2 regions of the Mesobacillus thioparans genome follow, and region 2 is predicted to be linked to the other one. Evidence: a T-box and tRNA genes for the amino acid it is inferred to sense, from the RefSeq annotation. Region 2 holds a T-box; the other holds one or more tRNA genes.
The links. A T-box is a leader RNA that pairs with one kind of tRNA and senses whether it is charged. The one in region 2 lies ahead of ACNAZ4_RS13605 (valine--tRNA ligase), so its partner is inferred to be a tRNA-Val.
Positions count from the first base shown of each region.

Region 1: it has a tRNA-Val gene. The T-box ahead of ACNAZ4_RS13605 (valine--tRNA ligase) is inferred to sense a tRNA for this amino acid. The anticodon was not compared.

Region 1 covers NZ_CBCSFH010000001.1:565,253-568,664, forward strand. Annotated here, with positions in the region: partial or broken gene ACNAZ4_RS02900 (PQQ-dependent sugar dehydrogenase) at 1-460, shown strand, start outside; gene ACNAZ4_RS02905 (YybS family protein) at 533-1,090, opposite strand; gene ACNAZ4_RS02910 (cupredoxin domain-containing protein) at 1,262-1,651, opposite strand; tRNA gene ACNAZ4_RS02915 (tRNA-Val) at 1,954-2,026, opposite strand; gene ACNAZ4_RS02920 (NUDIX hydrolase) at 2,119-2,733, opposite strand; gene ACNAZ4_RS02925 (TRAP transporter permease) at 3,125-3,412, opposite strand, start outside.
Region 2 covers NZ_CBCSFH010000007.1:182,605-186,016, reverse strand. Annotated here, with positions in the region: gene ACNAZ4_RS13620 (hypothetical protein) at 1-160, opposite strand, end outside; gene spoVID (stage VI sporulation protein D) at 1-20, shown strand, start outside; gene ysxE (spore coat protein YsxE) at 195-1,232, shown strand; gene ACNAZ4_RS13610 (hypothetical protein) at 1,251-1,445, opposite strand; T-box leader at 1,626-1,868, shown strand; gene ACNAZ4_RS13605 (valine--tRNA ligase) at 1,923-3,412, shown strand, end outside.

The DNA of each region.
Region 1 (3,412 bases), on a different contig from region 2:
TATTAATGTCTGCTCTGCTAATTCGAATTCGGATGAGAAAACCATTGTTTATTACAACGAAGCAATTGAGACATCAGTTAGGCGAATTCAGCCATTAACTAGTTATTATCATGAAGATTCACGACCAGATAAGTTTGGGGGAACTGCCCTTACAGGGGTCCATCCATATATGGGGAAAGGAATCCCGGCTTTAACCGGAAGCGTTGTGTTTACCGATTTGGCCCGCAAAGAAGAATCGACCACTCCAGTTAAAGGAGTATTAGCTTATACTAGGGTAAGGCCAGACTATAAACTAAATGATTATAGTGTTATTGAAACTGACTACAATTTTGGATCTGAATCTGCTTATTATGTTAGTTTGGGAGCGAATCTAGACCAAACCAGATTATATTTGGGGGTTTATGGCTCGATGAAAGTGACAGACTTTAACCAGGGTACTATTTTTGAAATCATTCCTTGAATCTTAAACCCTATCTGACTTCTGCGGGCTTTACCTGCTAGGCAATAGTACGAGGATTTAGCAGACACTAAATTATAAATACATTTTTAACCTTTTAAGTATGTTTAATGCAATTTCAACCCATAACCAGCTATAAAGGAAAGCAAATAAAAGGATTCCTACGGTTGTAAGAAATGAAAAGGAATCTGAAACCACTGGGCCTAAAACGGGAAAGTCGAAGATAAATAGCAGAATTATAATTCCTAACATTAAAAAAATTGTACCTGTCGCAATAATGCTTAATCTCTTCCTAAAAAAGTAAAATGCTGCTCCTATGCCAAGGCCCAACAATCCTGTTGTAAAGGGGAATACAATTACTTCACTTGGCTGCAGGATAAATAACAATATAATGGTTAGAAAGTAGCACATTAACCCGAGTGGCAGGGAAAACATGGAACATAACAAAATAGGTGCAGTGGCTAGCGGACTTAAAAATAATCCTATACCTGGTAAAAAGCCGCCAGCAGCCTGGAGAATCACGGCAATACAAGTGAAAAATGACCCCAAAATAAGCTTCATCGTTTTTGTGCGTTTTTTGAATATTTGTTGGGGTAGACGCACTTCATTAGAAATAGGCTTAAAAAAATACAACTTTCCACCTCCTCTTAAATGATATATGCCTTACCGTACATTTTATTTATAATCATTAGAAGCGGAACTATCCTTACTATTTTAAACCTAAAAGGGAGCATTGATGTGACCCCAAAAAGTTAGATTTCACTCTAACTTTTTGGGTACTCAGTACATTATTGTACCTGCTTTTTAATTAACATTTACCTTCCCAACCATACCTTCCTGGAAATGGTACCGGCATTTCAATTCATAAGTACCCTTCTGTTCTGGTTTCACAGAAATGTTTTTTGCTTTTCCTGGCTGGAGCTCGATGTCAATTCCAAGCTTCTCCACTGTAAAGGTATGCTCTTTCTTCCCTTTGTTTTTCAATATCAATGTTGTAGTTGTTTCGTTTGAAATGGTGATCTCTTTGGGATTAAAGTAATCATCGTTCAACTCAACCTCAATCACCTTAACATTCTCCATTGGTTTAGTTATAACACCCGTTTCGGCAAAACCGCCTTGTATGCCAAAAGTTGTCACAACCAAAAACATTGCAAGAAAAAAAATCAATCCTGTAACGCACTTTTTCAAAGACATTTGCTATCCCTCCTTTCCTAATCCTTATTTTTTCTAATTCAAATGAAATTATGACTCTAAATTAACGGGAAATAGTAAGAAGGGTATAATATCAGTACCTAATATAAAAAAGTTCAGTTAAGCATTGAACTTAACTGAACTTTTTGTACTGTAAACAGCAATAAGGTTTGATAAGGTAGTGGCTGATTAAATCACGCCTACTTGTCTGGTATATAAGCAAAAACTTTTAAAAGAAGTGTTGAAAAAAACAAAAAAAGCCTCCATCCTTTCATCTATAAGGAATGGAGGCTTTTCCAAAAGTATGATTCCTACTGGGTTCGAACCAGCGACCTCTACCCTGTCAAGGTAGCGCTCTCCCAGCTGAGCTAAGGAATCGTTATAGGCTGTCCTGTTTGATTAGGACATTTATTAATATATACTGAATTCACCATAATGTCAATAATATTTCAGCATAAAATATACATAGATTATGAATTTCTTATCCCATGGATTACCCTTTGAATATAGTCATCTTCATGGGGTACAAAATCTTTTTTCGCCACCTGCATTTCATGAAGTTTCTTTTCGCCATTTTCACCTGCCTGGAAGCCTTTCACCGTAATTTTCCGGTTGGCAAACCACAGGGCTTCAAAATCTGAAAGGCTCGTGGTCATGATTCCTGAGACCTCCTCTTTTTGCAGCCGGAAATTTTCAAATGGCTGATGTTCCTTGTACAAATAGACATGGCATAGTTCCCGGTCAATGAATCCCGGACTGACCAGTGTATCATGGATTGTTCCTAGTGTATGTAAATCTTCAAAAGCCAGGTCTATGCCAAGTTCCTCTTTCACTTCTCTCAGTCCGTCAACAGGTATTTCATCAGCAAGGAGATGTCCTGCAGCAGTTATGTCAAGCAAGTCTGGATAGTCTTTTTTGACGGAACTCCGGATTTGAAAATAAAGAAAGTCTTTCCCGTTGATTCTCTCTGTGAACCAGCAATGAAATGTCTCGTGCCAGTGTCCAGCTTTATGCGCTTCATGCCTCGTGGCTTTGCCAAGGCAAGTCCCCTGCGGATCAAATATCTTAAGCATCTCACTCTCCATCTTTACACCTCCATTTTAAATTATATCATGATTCCTAGAAATAAATTACGAACAAACGTTCTAAAGTAATTGAATAAAGAACGAGTGTTCGGGTATAATATAATTAATAACTCAAAGGAGTGAAACACTTTGAATCTTCTTCTTGAAAAGTCCCTTGTCGAAAAAATTCCTGTGAATATGATTTATATGGCTGCAAATAAGCAAATTACTCAGCGGCGGATAATCGTAAGAGAAATCCATGAAGGTTTTTTTAAAGCATATTGTTTTCTCAGAAAGGCTGACCGTCTGTTCAAAAAAGAAAACATCCTATCTGTGATGCCAGACAAACAGAAGTTCCTTAAAAGCAGCTAAAAAAAAGAAGCCCTTGTAAAGGACTCCTTTCCATCATTCATTAATTGGCTGTATTTGGTTTGACAGTACTTTTATCCTTGATGAGGAACTGAAGCGCTACAAGCAGTACGAATAGACCAAGGCCGATTATATCTGTCATTCCCTCTGGATAGATCAGCATAATTCCACCTACGATTCCGACCACTCTCTCCCACCAATACAATTTACGCATCCAGAAACCGATTATGCCAGCACCGATTGCAAGCATCCCGGAAATCGCTGAAAATACTACCCAGATGAGGTAAGTCCAGGTTGTGTCGATCATCAGCAGCTGTGGAGACAATACAAA
Region 2 (3,412 bases):
TGGCAATCCACCAATCATAATCTTTAAAATGGAGCAATGCCTTGTCCAAAAGGAAGCTGGTTGTCAGGGCTGGCTGGGCTGCTGGCTGGGCTGCTGGCTGGGATTGTGACAGCACTAAGTATGGGCAGGTGTGTTCTAGCACCTGCCCAACTCTATTCATGCATAGAAGTTCCAGAAAGTAGGCGAGTGATCCGATGGATGATCGCAATTTTTTAAAAGAAGAATCTGCTGTGTTGAAGCACTATCCAATCGAGCCCTATTTTGCGGAGGACTATGGGAAAATCAAGAAGGTCTATAGCAAATCAGGAACCTTTGCTTTGAAAAAAATCCATCCGTACGAAGGAACGGATTTTATCAAGCATATCCAGACTCTTTACCAAAAGGGCTATAACAGGATTGTTCCTGTCTACCCAGCAAATGACGGTCGATATGGGATTTTGCATAATAATTCCTTGTATTATTTAATGCCATGGATGCCCAATGCCATCAGGGAGGATCAATCTGAAAGGCATAAGCAGCTGTTCAGGGAGCTGGCGCGAATGCATACCCTGTCAGCCAAGGAGCTGGAAATCAGCCCGGAAGTTAAGCAAGAGCATTATGAGCAGACATTGAAGGAGTGGGAAAAAGAAGAGGAATTCGTCAAAGGTTTCCTTGAGAGCTGCGAAAACAGGGTGTATATGTCTCCATTTGAACTGACTTTCTGTCTGTATTACATCCAGATTCAGCAGGCCATGCAGTTTGCCAGACAAAAGCTGGAAGCATGGAGTGAAAAAACGAAGGAGAAAAAGAAAACGAGGACCGTGACGCTTCATGGCAAAGTCTCTCCTGATCATTTTTTGTTCGATGAACGGGGTTACGGCTATTTCATCAATTTCGAAAAGGCAAGAAGGGGTTCTCCTATCCAGGATTTGCTGCCGTTTTTGGCCAGGTCGTTAAAAACACAGCCGAAATACGGCGATGAAATCATTGACTGGATTTATGTATACCTGAAGCATTTTCCATTCCGGGACGATGAAATGCAATTATTCATGAGCTATCTTGCCTTCCCGTCAGGCATCATCCGTGTCGCGGAGACGTACCATCAGCGCAAGAAAGAAGTGGATGAGCGGAAATTTGTCCAGAAGCTCCAGCGCCAGTACTGGCTTTTGAGCAATACTGGTTATGTGGTAACCAAAATGGATGATCTCGAGAAGCAGAAGGAGCAGGCAAAACAAGAGGGAGCCCAGAGCTGAAAGCTGCTCTAAGGCTCCCTAAATCATTTCGAATTTGATTGCCAAAGCGATCAGAATGAAAATCGAAAGCAAGAAAACATCGAAGGTCGAAGGGAAGAAAAGGGTGCGGATTCCCTGGAATACACAAAAAGGAATGATCAGCTGTGCGCACACTGCCCTCGCCGTCCTCGCCCACCTTGGGAGTGTATATGGATTATACCTCTTTCTCTTCATTGCCATCCCTCCAAGCATGTAAGATATCCCTTTTTTATTCTATGTGGCATGGGCTCAAAATGTGCTGATTATTGGCACAGCATGAGCCAAGAAGTATAAAATAATAAAAAATAGGAAATGATGATTGACGTCAATCCTCTTTTTTAGGTAGTATAACTAATATACAAAAACCAAAAATAACGCAAAGCAGTGACAGGGAAGAGTACATGAGCAGCCAGCTTTAAGAGAGGAAGTCCAGCAGCTGGGAGGACTTCTAAGCAGGAACCATGGAAGGTCGCCCTTGAGCATCGCCTGGGAACGGAATCTTCTCAGTAACAGGCGACGGTGAAGAACCGTTATCCGTATTTGAGCCAGCAGCAGAACTGTTTTTACCGTTGCTGGGAAAAAAGGTGGTACCGCGAACATACTCCATTCGTCCTTTTATGGCGAATGGAGTTTTTTATTTTTCCAAAGAAAAGCATTGGAATGGAGGAAAAAATGATGGAAGAGAATTTGTCGATGCCGACCAAATATGATCCGTCTTCGATTGAGCAGGGGCGCTATGAATGGTGGGTCAAGGGAAAGTTTTTCGAAGCGAAAGATGATGAAACGAAGAAGCCTTATACAATCGTGATTCCGCCGCCGAACGTAACCGGTAAGCTGCATCTTGGCCATGCGTGGGACACAGCTCTGCAGGATATCCTGACACGCATGAAGCGGATGCAGGGCTACGATGTTCTATGGCTCCCGGGAATGGACCATGCCGGGATCGCCACACAGGCGAAGGTTGACGAGAAGCTTCGCAGCCAGGGCATCAACCGCTACGAACTGGGCCGAGAAAAGTTTTTAGAAGAAGCATGGAAATGGAAAGAAGAATATGCACAGCATATCCGCACACAGTGGTCTAAGCTTGGCCTTGGCCTTGATTATAGCCGCGAGCGTTTCACATTGGATGAAGGCCTTTCGAAGGCAGTTAAAGAAGTATTCGTTTCGTTATACCGCAAAGGCTTGATTTATCGCGGCGAATATATCATCAACTGGGATCCTGCTGCGAAAACAGCTTTATCTGATATCGAGGTTATCCATAAAGACGTTCAGGGCGCTTTCTATCATATGAGATATCCGCTAGCAGGTGGCAGCGGCCATATCGAAATCGCCACGACAAGACCGGAAACGATGCTTGGTGATACAGCGGTTGCTGTCCATCCGGAAGATGACCGCTACAAGCACTTAATCGGCAAGACAGTCATCCTGCCAATCGTTGGCCGTGAGATTCCGATTGTCGGTGATGATTATGTTGACATGGAATTCGGTTCTGGCGCAGTAAAAATCACGCCGGCACATGACCCTAACGACTTTGAGATCGGCAACCGTCATAACCTTGAAAGAGTCCTGGTCATGAACGAAGATGGCTCAATGAACGCGAAAGCAGGCAAGTATCAGGGCATGGACCGTTTCGAGTGCCGCAAGCAAATCGTCAAGGACCTTCAGGATGCTGGCGTATTGTTCAAGATTGAAGAGCACATGCACTCAGTAGGACACTCTGAGCGCAGCGGAGCAGTTGTCGAGCCATACCTGTCAACTCAGTGGTTTGTTAAAATGCAGCCGCTAGCTGATGAGGCCATCGCGCTTCAAAGCAAGGAAGAAAAGGTCAACTTTGTTCCTGAGCGCTTTGAAAACACGTATATGCGCTGGATGGAAAATATCCGCGACTGGTGTATTTCCCGTCAGCTATGGTGGGGCCATCGCATCCCGGCCTGGTACCATAAGGAAACAGGTGAGGTATATGTAGACCATGAGCCGCCTGCAGACCCTGAGAACTGGGAACAAGACAATGACGTTCTTGATACATGGTTCAGCTCAGCGCTATGGCCATTCTCGACAATGGGCTGGCCGAACGAGGAAGCAGCTGATTACAAGCGCTATTACCCGACAGCTGCACTAGTAACCGGATATGATATTATCTTCTTCTGGGTTTCAAGGATGAT